DNA from 3 places in the Pseudomonas azadiae genome. Region 3 is predicted to be linked to each of the others. Evidence: predicted binding sites of a transcription regulator. Region 3 holds the regulator's gene; each other region holds the start of a gene.
The links. Region 3 encodes FliA, which starts transcription of late flagellar genes. Its sites were predicted from a motif close to CTAAAGTTTNNNNNNNNNNNGCCGNTAA; they were not measured.

Region 1: the regulator FliA is predicted to act here: its motif matches at 1,984-2,011, upstream of motA (flagellar motor stator protein MotA).
Region 2: the regulator FliA is predicted to act here: its motif matches at 2,620-2,647, upstream of KVG91_RS27240 (flagellar protein MotY).

The regions. Positions count from the first base shown of each region.
Region 1 covers NZ_JAHSTY010000001.1:3,491,445-3,495,980, reverse strand. Annotated here, with positions in the region: gene motB (flagellar motor protein MotB) at 42-1,061, opposite strand; gene motA (flagellar motor stator protein MotA) at 1,065-1,916, opposite strand; gene KVG91_RS15820 (HDOD domain-containing protein) at 2,083-3,618, shown strand; gene KVG91_RS15815 (rhodanese-like domain-containing protein) at 3,676-4,491, shown strand; gene asd (archaetidylserine decarboxylase) at 4,507-4,536, shown strand, end outside.
Region 2 covers NZ_JAHSTY010000003.1:77,641-82,176, forward strand. Annotated here, with positions in the region: gene KVG91_RS27235 (argininosuccinate synthase) at 301-1,518, opposite strand; gene KVG91_RS27240 (flagellar protein MotY) at 1,648-2,556, opposite strand; gene pyrC (dihydroorotase) at 2,713-3,759, shown strand; gene rnt (ribonuclease T) at 3,756-4,427, shown strand; gene KVG91_RS27255 (peroxiredoxin) at 4,485-4,536, opposite strand, start outside.
Region 3 covers NZ_JAHSTY010000001.1:1,012,255-1,016,790, forward strand. Annotated here, with positions in the region: gene KVG91_RS04450 (chemotaxis protein CheA) at 1-1,024, opposite strand, end outside; gene KVG91_RS04455 (protein phosphatase CheZ) at 1,036-1,824, opposite strand; gene KVG91_RS04460 (chemotaxis response regulator CheY) at 1,843-2,217, opposite strand; gene fliA (RNA polymerase sigma factor FliA) at 2,387-3,127, opposite strand; gene fleN (flagellar synthesis regulator FleN) at 3,124-3,957, opposite strand; gene flhF (flagellar biosynthesis protein FlhF) at 4,063-4,536, opposite strand, start outside.

The DNA.
Region 1 (4,536 bases), 2.5 Mb from region 3:
GATGAGTCGGAGCGTTTTCAGTTGAAATTGTCGCTAGTGTTCTACGACCCCGTACCAGGCGCCGTAGGATCCTTCACCCCGCCATCATCAAACAGATTCAGCTTCTGGCGCAGTTCATGCGCCGGCAACGGCTCCTGCCCTGGGGGAATGGCGTTCGGGTCGGCGGGCACTTCGCCCGGCGCGCCCGCGCCTGGGGTCGGTTGCGGTGACGGCGGCTGATCACCTTCGATCGCACGCTGGGCCTTTTTGGTCAGCACCACGATGTCGATACGCCGATTGATCGGGTTGAACGGGTCCTTCGCGTCAAACAGCTGCGAAGACGCAAACCCCACCACGCGCGCCACTTGCGGGTCCGGGTAGCTGCCGGCCACCAACGCACGGCGTGCGGCGTTGGCGCGGTTGGCCGAGAGTTCCCAGTTGCCGAAGTCGCCCTGGCCCGAGTAGGGCTTGGCGTCGGTATGGCCGCTGATGCTGATCTTGTTCGGCACCGCCTTGATGGTGTCGGCCATGGCCAGCAGGATGTCTTCAAAGTACGGTTTCAAGCGCGCACTGCCGGAATCGAACATCGGCCGGTTGGCGGCGTCGGTAATCTGGATGCGCAAACCGTCCGGGGTGATCTCGAACGAAATCTGATCCTTGAACTTCAGCAGTTGCGGGTTTTCCTCGACCTTGTTCTGCAGTTCCTGCAGCAACAGCTCAAGGCGTTCCTGCTCGACCTGCTCGGCCATCGATTCCACAGTATCGCGCTCGATCGGGATTTTTTCCTGCGGCGACTCGGTCTGCACTTCCGGGTTGATGGTGCGTTCAGGCGCCAACTGCGGCGAACCGCCCAGGTCGATCACGAAAGGCGTGCCGCTTTCCGAAAAGCCAATCGGGTCTTTGAAGTAGCCGGCGATGGCGATCTTCTGTTCCGGCGTGGCGGTGGACATCAGCCACAGCACCAGAAAGAACGCCATCATCGCCGTCGCAAAGTCGGCGAAGGCGATTTTCCAGGCGCCGCCGTGGTGCCCCGCAGCGAAGCGCTTGACGCGCTTGATGATTATCGGCTGGTTGTTTTCCATGGCTTAGCGACCGCGGACCGCTTGTTCCAGCTCGGCGAAGCTTGGGCGGTGCTTGGGGTACAACACCTTACGACCGAACTCCACCGCCAGCGATGGCGGCATGCCGGAAGCCGAAGCGACCAGGCTGGCCTTGATCGACTCGTACAGGTTGATTTCTTCCTTGGCGTCATGGGCCAGGGAGGTCGCCAGGGGGCCGAAGAAGCCGTAGGCCGCGAGAATACCGAAGAAGGTACCCACCAACGCCGCGCCTACGTGCATGCCGATGGCGGCCTGGTCGCCTTCGCCCAGCGACGCCATGGTCACCACGATACCGAGTACCGCCGCAACGATACCGAAGCCGGGCATGCCGTCGGCGATACCGGTGACGGCGTGGGAAGGGTGTTCCAGCTCTTCTTTGAGGCTGAACAGTTCCATGTCGAACAGGCCTTCCAGCTCGTGGGGGGCCATGTTGCCGGAAGACATGATGCGCAAGTAATCACAGATGTAGGCGGTCATGCGCTCATCTTTGAGCACGGCCGGGTACTTGGCGAAAATCGGGCTGGCCGCGGCGTCTTCAATGTCCGCCTCGATGGCCATCATGCCTTCGCGGCGGCTCTTGTTAAGGATCTCGTAGACCAGGCCCAGCACTTCCAGATAGAAGGTGTGGGTGAAGCGCGAACCGAACATGGCCAGCGATTTTTTGACCACGTGCATGGTCATGTAGCCAGGGTTCGCCTGCAAGAACGCGCCGAACGCCGCACCACCGATGATCAGCACTTCGAAGGGCTGGACCAGCGCAGCAATTTTACCGTGGGACAGGACGTAGCCACCGAGCACGCTTGCGATGACGACGATGATGCCGATAATTTTAGCCATAGGAGATGAGTACTTGCGCCGTCGGGTTCATGGACATATTTAAGGGAACTGAAAACTCTTGTTCCTCTTATCGGCAAAACTGCGCCAGACTATAGCCCGTTAAGGCGAAAAGCCAGTTCGGCCCGCTCCGGGCGTGTTGACAGCAAGTGATGATCGCGCCCCCACCATGGCCAATGAAACGACAGTTCCCACTGCAAAACCCACTTCTCTCGCCGCTTGGATCAAGCGCCTGGACGAGGTACTGCTGCCTGTTCCCCAGGCCAGCCACGACCGCGTGTGCAAAGGCATCCGCGACAGCCGCAGCTCGCTGCGGGACATCGCCGAGCTGATGCAAGACAGCCCGGCCCTTGTGCTCAGCGTGATCCGCGAGGCCAACAGCCACACCCATGGCAGCCTGGCGGAACCGGCGGAAAACCTCGAAGTGGCGCTTAACCGCCTGGGCCTCAAGCGCGCCGAAGAACTGCTGGCGCGCCTGCCTGCGGTACCGGCCCACGAGATTCCGGTGGCGCTGCGCCAATTGCTGCTGGTGAGCCAGCATGCTTCGCAGCAAGCCAACGGTTTGTTTGGCAGCCGCCTGGCGCGGCTGTGGCAGGATATTCATTGGGGCAGCCTGCTGTTTCTGTCGCCGATGTGGCCGATGGCGGTTGCCTTCCCCAAGCTCTTGGAAGAATGGGAGCTGCGGGTTATCCACAAGAACCAGCCCGCCCGCCAAGTCGAGCAGGAATTGTTCGGCGTGCGCCTGCTGGACCTGTGCGTCGGCCTGACTGAAGCCTGGCACCTGCCGATCTGGGTATCTCAAGGCTATAAATTGCTGCTGACCGAACAACGCTTGCTGGTCAAGGCACTGCATATCGCCCGCGAAGACGACCCGCTACGCCATCAGCAACTGCTCGACGCCGAACCCAACCTGCGCCGCTGGCTGAACCAGCCGGCCAATACCGTATTGCTGGCCAACGGCCTGGCAATGTCGACCCAGGAGTCCTGGACCTGCCCGCACACCGAGCGTTGGCAGTACCTGACTGCGCTGTACCTGCAACAGCCCTTGGGCGACGTGCAGCAACAGGTCCATCAACAAGCCGTCACCAGCGCCCGCACCACGTTGATGCCCGACCTCTGGCACCCGGCGCTGTCGCTGATCTGGCCGTGGCACGTGCAGAAGATCCATCGTGGCCTGCTGCCGGCGCCGCCGCCCACCGCCGAGTCCCTGGCTGTGTGGCGCAAGCATTGCACCGAGCTGCTGGTGGAGCCGAGCCGCTTTGCCAACGCCATGCATCTGACCACCTGCGCCAAGGAGGCCTTGGTGGCCAGCGGCATGCAGCGGGTTATGCTGCTGATGACCGATCGCGCCCAGAGCACCTTGCGCGTGCATCAGGTCGACGGCCTGCCCAAGGACGCCGCCAACCTCAGCCTGGACGTAGTCAACAGCACGCTGCTGCAGCGACTGCTGGAAAAGTCCGCCCAGGTGCGCCTCAACCCTGACAACCATGCGCAGTTCTCGGCCTTGCTGCCGCCGATCCTGCGTCGCCTGTTTACCGGCGAACACCTGCTGCTGCGCTCGCTGAGTTGCAACGGCAAGGTGGTGATGCTGATGGTGGCTGACCAGGGCGGTGGGCCGTTCTCGGAAACTACCGTGCAAGCCTTCGGCAAAACCGCCCAATGCATCGAGAAGGCCCTGCACTGCTTTACCAACCGCAGCACCTGATGCTTGCGCTACAATCGCCCTCTTTTATCCCCAACCTTTGTGCCCAGGAGACCTCACATGCCTGACTTCTCTGGCTTGCCGCTGGTGATCGAACCCAGCGACCTGCTCGGTCGCCTGGAGGCCGAACACCTGATCCTGGTGGACCTCACCAGTGCCGCCCGCTACGCCGAAGGGCATATCCCCGGCGCGCACTTTGTTGACCCCAAGCGCACCCAATTGGGCCAGGCGCCTGCTCCAGGCTTGCTGCCCAACAAGGTTGACCTGGAAAACCTCTTCGGTGCACTGGGCCACACCCCGGACGCGACCTACGTGGTCTACGACGACGAAGGCGGGGGCTGGGCCGGGCGCTTCATCTGGCTGCTCGACGTGATCGGCCACCAGAAATACCACTACCTGGACGGCGGCCTGCTGGCCTGGCTGGCAGAAAAACATCCTGTGTCCACCGATGTGCCTGCGCCCGTCGGCGGCCCGGTCAGCCTCACGCTGCACGACGGCCCCACCGCCACCCGCGAATACCTGCAAAGCCGCCTGGGCGCGGCCGACCTGGGAATCTGGGATGCGCGGGGTCCGCTGGAGTATTGCGGTGAAAAGGTACTCGCCGCCAAAGGTGGGCACATTCCCGGCGCCGTGAATTTCGAATGGACCGCCGGCATGGACCAGGCGCGCAACCTGCGTATCCGCCGCGACATGCCGCAGATCCTCCAAGACCTGGGGCTGACCAAAGACAAAGAAATCATCACCCATTGCCAGACTCACCACCGCTCTGGCTTCACCTACCTGGTGGCCAAGGCGCTCGGTTATCCGCGAGTCAAAGGTTATGCCGGTTCCTGGGGCGAATGGGGCAACCACCCCGACACCCCCGTCGAGATTTAAGGTTTAAGGACAGTTATGAAAAAGCAGTTGTTTATCCTCAGCCAG
Region 2 (4,536 bases), on a different contig from region 3:
TTTCAGTTCCACTAAACATATTCACTTACATCCTTAATTCCTACAGACGATTCAGCGATTTATATATCCGCCGCACTTACATGAGTGAATTTTCTGTAAGACCGGTTCCTACATAGATGTAAAAAATTCATTCTCCCTACAAAAACCCATCAACTCTTCATTCAAATCCAGATTTTGACAACGGTCGCGGTTAAACATCCATGCATGTTTAACCGCAATAAACATCACCGACATCTACACAATTACGCGCAAAAAAAATGGCCCCTCGGAAAGGGGCCATTCCTTACAGCGGGCAGAAAATTAGAACAACGAGCGGCCTTTGTTGGCCGCAATGCGCATGCGCAACGCGTTCAATTTGATAAAGCCTGCTGCGTCCGCCTGGTTGTAGGCGCCGCCGTCTTCTTCGAAGGTGGCGATGTTGGCATCGAACAGTGAGTCATCGGACTTGCGACCGGTCACGATCACATTGCCCTTGTAGAGCTTGAGCCGCACAACGCCGTTCACGTGAGCCTGGGAGGCGTCGATCATCTGCTGCAGCATCAGACGCTCAGGGCTCCACCAGTAGCCGGTGTAGATCAGGCTGGCGTACTTGGGCATCAGCTCATCCTTGAGGTGAGCCACTTCGCGGTCCAGGGTGATGGACTCGATCGCGCGGTGGGCACGCAGCATGATGGTGCCGCCCGGGGTTTCGTAGCAGCCACGGGACTTCATGCCCACGTAGCGGTTCTCGACGATGTCGAGACGGCCGATACCGTGTTCGCCACCGATGCGGTTCAGGGTCGCCAGTACGGTGGCCGGGGTCATTTCGACGCCGTCCAGCGCGACGATGTCACCGTTGCGGTAGGTCAATTCCAGGTACTGCGGCTTGTCGGGAGCGTTCTCCGGGGAGACGGTCCACTTCCACATGTCTTCTTCGTGCTCGGTCCAGGTGTCTTCCAGCACGCCGCCTTCATAGGAGATGTGCAGCAAGTTGGCGTCCATCGAGTACGGGGACTTCTTCTTGCCGTGACGCTCGATTGGAATGGCGTGCTTTTCAGCGTAATCCATCAGCTTTTCACGGGACAACAAGTCCCACTCACGCCAAGGGGCGATCACTTTCACGCCGGGCTTGAGCGCATAGGCACCCAGTTCGAAACGCACCTGGTCGTTGCCCTTGCCGGTCGCGCCATGGGAAATGGCGTCGGCGCCAGTTTCGTTGGCGATTTCGATCAGGCGCTTGGCGATCAGCGGACGTGCGATGGAAGTACCCAGCAGGTACTCGCCTTCGTAGACGGTGTTGGCGCGAAACATCGGGAAGACGAAATCGCGGACGAACTCTTCGCGCAGGTCGTCAATGTAGATCTCTTTCACGCCCATGGCTTGCGCCTTGGCACGTGCAGGTTCGACCTCTTCGCCCTGACCCAGGTCAGCGGTGAAGGTCACCACTTCACAGTTATAAGTATCCTGCAGCCACTTGAGGATCACCGAAGTGTCCAGGCCGCCGGAATACGCGAGAACGACCTTGTTTACGTCGGCCATGCCATCACTCCACGGGGTTGTACGGAAAGGCGTCGATTCTACCGATCAAAACCGTGAATTTACAGGGGCGCGACAGCAAATGAAGATAAAGCGACAGATTATGTCGAGTGAGCGACCGGTGCTCGATTCTTACGAGGTATGCGCGGGGTTGCTTGGGCCCGTGGCCTGGGGCGCCGGTTTCTCGGGGGCTGCCACGCGTTCAAGCTGGATATTGACGCGACGGTTGCGCGCCCGGTTGGCCGCGTTGGTGTTGGGTGCCAACGGATAACTTTCGCCATGGAAGCGCAGGGTGACCTGGGATTCCTGGATGCCGTTGGCCTTGAAGTAGTCCATCACCGCCAGCGCTCGGCGACGCGAGACATCGCGGTTGGTCAGGCGGTTGCCGCTATTGTCTGAATGGCCATTGAGCTCGATATGGTTGACGGTGGGATCGGCCTTCATGAACGCAACAATCACATCCAGCTTCTTCTTGGCTGCGGCGTCCAGTTCGATACCTCCCCCCGGGAAGCCGACCTCGGTCTGTTTGACCTGGTCGTAATTCATCGGCAACAGCTTGGTGGTGCACAGCTGGTAGTCGTTGTAGGCCTTGTTGAATTTTACCGGCAACAGGCGGATTTCCGAGTAGCCACCTTCACGCCCGTAGTGTCGGACGGTCGGACTACGCCCCTCCAATAACCCAATGAACAGCCGCCCGGCCTGGGCCTGGGAGCTGTTGAACAACACGTCGCCGCTGCCAGCGCGCACGGCGCCAAGGTTGATATCACCACGGCCCGGCTGCCACGGAGCGGCGGCGGCCAGCAAGGTGGCCGAGCCCGTACCCAGCGAGCCGTTATAGGCTTTGAGACGAAACGTCGCTTGCTCACCGGCCCGGCGCACGAACTCACCCGAACCGAAGTCGGTGATCGGCTGTGTCAGGCGGCACTCGAACTGGTCGCCTTCGACCTTCCACTCAATATTCTCCAGACGTGTCTGGAACGTGAGGGCCATCGCAGGCAGGCTGGCGAACACACTGAGCAGGGCTAGATAATGCTGGCGCACGGGAGGCTCCACTGGTTGCTACAACACTTCAAGGCGTCATACATCGATAAGGCATACCCCCTGCTATCGGTCGCATCCTGCAAAACTTGATAGCGAGTGCCTGCAAGAGTCTTTTCCGGTAGCATTCCCACCAGATTGACCCGCCTGGAATCCCCAATGTCCGACCGCCTGACCCTGCTGCGTCCCGACGACTGGCATATTCATCTTCGCGATGGTGCTGCGTTACCCCACACCGTGGCCGATGTCGCGCGCACCTTTGGCCGCGCCATCATCATGCCAAACCTGGTACCTCCGGTGCGTAACGCCGAGCAAGCCGATGCCTATCGCCAGCGGATCCTCGCTGCACGACCGGCCGGCAGCCGCTTCGAACCGCTGATGGTGCTCTACCTCACCGACCGCACCCAGCCCTCGGAGATTCGCGAGGCCAAGGCCAGCGGCTTCGTGCACGCCGCCAAGCTGTACCCGGCCGGCGCGACCACCAACTCCGACTCCGGCGTGACCAGTATCGACAAGATCCTGCCGGCCATCGAAGCCATGGCCGAGGTCGGCATGCCGCTGCTGATCCACGGTGAAGTCACCCGTGGCGATGTGGACGTGTTCGATCGCGAGAAGCTCTTCATCGACGAACATATGCGCCGCGTGGTCGAGCTGTTCCCGACCCTCAAGGTGGTATTCGAGCACATCACCACGGCCGATGCCGTGCAGTTCGTGACCGAGGCCTCGGCCAACGTCGGTGCGACCATTACCGCGCATCACCTGTTGTACAACCGCAACCACATGCTGGTGGGCGGGATTCGGCCGCACTTCTATTGCCTGCCGATCCTCAAGCGCAACACCCACCAGGTGGCGTTGCTGGATGCCGCGACCAGCGGCAATCCGAAGTTCTTCCTCGGCACCGACTCCGCGCCCCACGCCCAGCACGCCAAGGAAGCCGCGTGTGGCTGCGCCGGTTGCTACACCGCCTTTGCGGCGATCGAGTTGTATGCCGAAGCGTTCGAACAGCGCAACGCCCTGGACAAGCTCGAAGCGTTCGCCAGCCTCAACGGCCCGCGTTTCTATGGCCTGCCGGCGAATACCGACCGCATCACCCTGGTTCGTGAAGACTGGACCGCCCCTGCCAGCCTGCCCTTTGGCGAGCTGACCGTTATCCCGCTGCGCGCCGGTGAAACACTGCGCTGGCGCCTGCTGGAGGAAAGCAAGTGAGTGAAGACCAATACGACGACGAACAAGAGCATAGCGGTGGCGGTTCCCGTCACCCGATGGCCGAGCGATTTCGCGGTTATCTGCCGGTTGTCATCGACGTAGAAACCGGTGGTTTCAATTGCGCCACCGATGCGCTGCTGGAAATCGCCGCGACCACCATCGGCATGGACGAACAGGGCTTCGTGTTCCCGGAACATACCCACTTCTTCCGCGTCGAGCCGTTCGAAGGCGCCAACATCGAAGCGGCCGCCCTGGAGTTCACCGGGATCAAGCTCGATCACCCCCTGCGCATGGCAGTGAGTGAAGAAGCGGCGCTGACCGATATCTTCCGTGGCGTACGCAAGGCGTTGAAGGCCAATGGCTGCAAACGCGCCATCCTGGTCGGCCACAACAGCAGCTTCGACCTGGGCTTCCTGAATGCCGCCGTGGCGCGGCTGGACATGAAGCGCAACCCGTTTCATCCGTTCTCCAGCTTCGACACCGCCACCCTCGCCGGCCTGGCGTATGGCCAGACAGTACTGGCCAAAGCCTGTCAGGCGGCCGGGATCGACTTCGACGGTCGTGAGGCGCATTCGGCCCGCTACGACACCGAGAAGACCGCCGAGCTGTTCTGCGGCATCGTCAATCGCTGGAAGCAGATGGGCGGCTGGGAAGATTTCAACGACTGAAATCCCAGGCATAAAAAACCCGGCTCAGCGCCGGGTTTTTTAGGCCTCGAATCCGGCTTACAGCTTGCCGGCGTTCTCGGTCAGGTAAGCCGCAACACCTTCGGTGGAA
Region 3 (4,536 bases):
CCGCGGCGGCACGCGCCGGAGCAGGTGCGGCCGCAGGCGCTGGCGCAGGCTTGGCCACCGGCGCCGGGGCGGCCGCTTTGGCGGCAACCGGTGCGGCTGTAGCGGCCGGGGCCACTTCGCTGAACTTGCCCTTGCCGTGCAATTCGTCCAGCAGCGACTCGAACTCATGATCCGAAATCAGGCCATCGCCAGCCGGGGCGGCACCGGCAGCGGCAGGCGCTGCAGCAGTGGCACTAGCAGCCGTGGCGGCGACCTTCGGCAAGGCGTCGGCCACGAAAGTGCCCTTGCCATGCAGTTGGTCGAGCAAGGCTTCGAATTCGTCATCGGTAATGTCGGTGCTGGCCTTGGCGGCCGGCGCATCCGCAGCGGCGGCAGCGGCAGCCGCAGGTGCCACGGCGTCGGCCGCAAACTGGCCTTTGCCGTGCAACTGGTCGAGCAGGGATTCGAACTCTGCGTCGGAGATGTCTTCGCTGGTCGGTGCCGCGGCCGGCGCAACGGCGGCCGGTGCTTCTGCCTCGGCCTTCACTGCGCTGAGGGAGTTGAGCAGTTGCTCGAACTCACTGTCGGTCACATCCGGCTCGGCTTGCACTACAGGCTCGGGCTCGGCTTGCGCCACCGGCGCCGCGGACACATCGGCAGGCTCTGCATAGCGCGCCAGGGCGGCCAGCAGTTCCGGGGTGGCGGCGGTAACCGGTGCACGTTCACGCACTTGGCTGAACATGCCGTTGACCGCATCCAGTGCTTCGAGAATCACGTCCATCAATTCCGAGTCAACCTGACGCTCACCCTTGCGCAGGATGTCGAACACGTTCTCGGCGATGTGGCAGCACTCCACCAGCTCATGGAGCTGGAGGAAGCCGGCGCCCCCTTTTACAGTGTGAAAACCGCGAAAAATTGCATTGAGCAGGTTCGCATCATCCGGTCGGCTTTCCAGCTCGACCAGTTGTTCGGACAGTTGCTCTAAAATTTCGCCGGCCTCTACAAGGAAATCCTGAAGGATTTCTTCATCGGCGCCGAAGCTCATGGGTGTGCTCCTTAGAAGCCTAAACTGGATAACAGGTCATCGACATCATCTTGACCCGATACAACGTCTTCACGTTTATCGGCATGAATCTGCGGACCTTCACCCTTGGCGAGATGTTTTTGTGGATCTTTTTCCGAGAGGATCGCTTCGCGGTCATGTTCGATGCCTGCAAAGCGGTCGACCTGGCCTGCCATCAGCACTAATTTGAGCAAGTTGCTTTCCACTTCGGTGACCAATTGGGTCACACGTTTGATCACCTGGCCGGTGAGGTCCTGGTAATCCTGGGCGAGCAGAATGTCGTTGAGGTTGCTGGAAACCGTGCGGTTTTCCTGCTCGCTGCGTGACAAGAACCCTTCGACCCGACGCGCCAATTCACGAAATTCTTCAGCCCCGACTTCGCGGCGCATGAAGCGGCCCCAGTCAACGCTGAGCGCCTGGGCTTCGGTGGCCATGCCATTGACCAGGGGCGTGGCGTTTTCCACCAGGTCCATGGTGCGGTTGGCCGCCGCCTCGGTCAGCCTGACCACATAGGACAGGCGTTCGGTGGCATCGGTGATTTGCGAGATTTCTTCGGCCTGGGGCATATGCGGGTCAATCTGGAAATTGACGATCGCACTGTGCAGCTCGCGCGTGAGCTTGCCCACTTCCTGGTACAGGCCGCGGTCACGGGTCTGGTTGAGCTCATGGATTAACTGCACCGCGTCGCCGAACTGGCCTTTTTCAAGGCTGTCGACCAACTGGTGAGCATGCTTTTTCAGGGTCGACTCAAAGTCGCCCTGTGACGTTTCTTTATGCTCCATAGCTCCCCCGCGATGGCATTAGCCGTGGATGCGTTCGAAGATTTTTTCGATCTTCTCTTTCAAGGCCAATGCAGTGAATGGCTTGACCACGTAACCGTTTACCCCGGCTTGGGCGGCTTCGATGATCTGCTCACGCTTGGCTTCGGCGGTTACCATCAACACGGGAAGGCTGCGCAGTTTTTCGTCGGCGCGCACGTGGCGCAGCAAGTCGATACCGGTCATGCCAGGCATGTTCCAGTCCGTTACCAGAAAGTCGATGCTCCCGCTGTTGAGGATCGGAATCGCCGTAATGCCGTCGTCCGCCTCGACCGTGTTAGTGAACCCAAGGTCACGCAACAGGTTTTTTATGATCCGCCGCATCGTTGAGAAGTCATCAACGATGAGGATTTTCATGTTCTTGTCCAATTCGACCTCCAAGCAGTCTTAAACGCGCCCAGCACCTGGACGCGCCATTTCAATCAACAGGCATTACACAAAAAGGACTGCCGGGGGCTCCACGGGCCGAACCCGCGAAGGCTCGGCGCCCTCGCGGTATCGTCTGCAGTGCCCCCCACACTGCCTGTCAGCGCGCTCGCCACTCTCCCAAACGCCCCCGCAAGCGGGCTGCGCACTGGCTATGCAACTGGCTGACCCGCGATTCGCTGACCCCCAGGACCTCACCGATTTCCTTAAGGTTCAGCTCTTCGTCGTAGTACAGCGCCAACACCAGCCGCTCACGCTCCGGCAAATTGGCAATCGCGTCCGCCAACGCTCCCTGGAAGCGTTCATCTTCCAGGTCGCGCGATGGCTCCATATGAGCGCTCGCGCCGTCCTCGTGCAGCCCTTCATGCTCGCCGTCCTGCAACAGGTCGTCGAAACTGAACAGGCGGCTGCCCAAGGTATCGTTCAAAATCCCGTAATAATCGTCGAGACTCAATTGGAGTTCGGCCGCAACTTCGTGATCTTTAGCGTCGCGACCGGTTTTTGCTTCAATTGCGCGAATTGCGTCACTGACCATGCGCGTATTGCGGTGCACCGAACGCGGCGCCCAATCACCCTTGCGCACCTCGTCGAGCATCGCGCCACGGATACGGATCCCCGCATACGTCTCGAAACTGGCGCCCTTGCTCGCGTCATATTTGGTCGACACTTCGAGCAGGCCGATCATGCCGGCCTGGATCAAGTCTTCGACCTGGACGCTCGCGGGCAGGCGTGCCAACAGGTGATAGGCAATGCGCTTGACCAAGGGCGCGTAGCGCTCGATCAACTCGCCCTGGCTGTCACGGGCGGATTTCTTGTAGGCGTTGTAGCCGTTCGCTGTCATAGCACCGGTCCTGCGCTCGTCTGATGCACCAATCGCTCGACGAAAAACTCCAGATGCCCCCGCGGATTGGCGGGCAACGGCCAGGTATCGACCTTCTGGGCAATAGCCTTGAACGCCAAGGCGCATTTGGAACGAGGGAACGCTTCGTAGACCGCACGCTGCTTTTGCACAGCCTTGCGCACACACTCGTCGTAGGGAACTGCGCCAACGTATTGTAAGGCGACATCGAGAAAGCGGTCCGTGACCTTGGTCAACTTGGCGAACAGGTTGCGCCCTTCCTGCGGGCTCTGGGCCATGTTGGCCAGGACGCGGAAGCGGTTCATGCCGTAGTCACGGTTAAGCAGTTTGATCAGGGCGTAGGCGTCGGTGATCGAGGTGGGTTCATCGCAGACCACCAGCAACACTTCCTGCGCGGCGCGCACAAAGCTGACCACGGACTCGCCGATCCCGGCGGCGGTGTCGATCACCAGCACGTCGAGGTTGTCGCCGATATCACTGAACGCCTGGATCAGGCCGGCATGCTGCGCCGGGCTCAGGTGCACCATGCTCTGGGTGCCGGAGGCGGCCGGCACGATGCGGATGCCACCCGGGCCCTGCAACAGCACGTCGCGCAGCTCGCAACGGCCCTCGATCACGTCGGCGAGGGTGTGCTTGGGCGTCAGCCCCAGCAGAACGTCGACGTTCGCCAGCCCCAGGTCAGCATCCAGCAGCATGACGCGGCGGCCAAGCTCTGCCAGGGCCAGGGACAAATTCACTGACACGTTAGTTTTCCCGACGCCACCTTTGCCGCCGGTCACCGCGATCACCTGTACGGGATGCATGCTGCCCATTTTATTTCTTTACCTTGTCTTGCTTAGACGCAGGCTACATGGCTTGGCCGCGTGAATCGCTTGCAGACCATCGATGTAGATACATTTCACGGTGTTCATCCTGACTTATCCCACCCGTTTTGCCGGGTTGTGGTAAAGGTCGGCGAACATATCGGCCATCGCTTCCTCGCTAGGCTCTTCTTGCATTTGCACGCTGACTGCACGGCTGACCAATTGATGACGGCGCGGCAGATGCAGATCATCCGGGATCCGCGGGCCGTCGGTCAGGTAGGCGACCGGCAATTCATGACTGATGGCCAGGCTCAGCACTTCGCCCAGGCTCGCGGTTTCATCGAGTTTGGTGAGGATGCAACCGGCCAGGCCGCAGCGCTTGTAGCTATGGTACGCAGCGGTAAGAACCTGTTTCTGGCTGGTGGTTGCAAGCACCAGGTAATTTTTCGACTTGATGCCACGCCCGGCCAGGCTTTCCAACTGCATGCGCAATGCCGGGTCGCTGGCTTGCAGGCCGGCGGTATCGATCAGCACCACGCGCTTGCGCAGCAGCGGGTCGAGGGCATTGGCCAGGGATTGGCCCGGGTC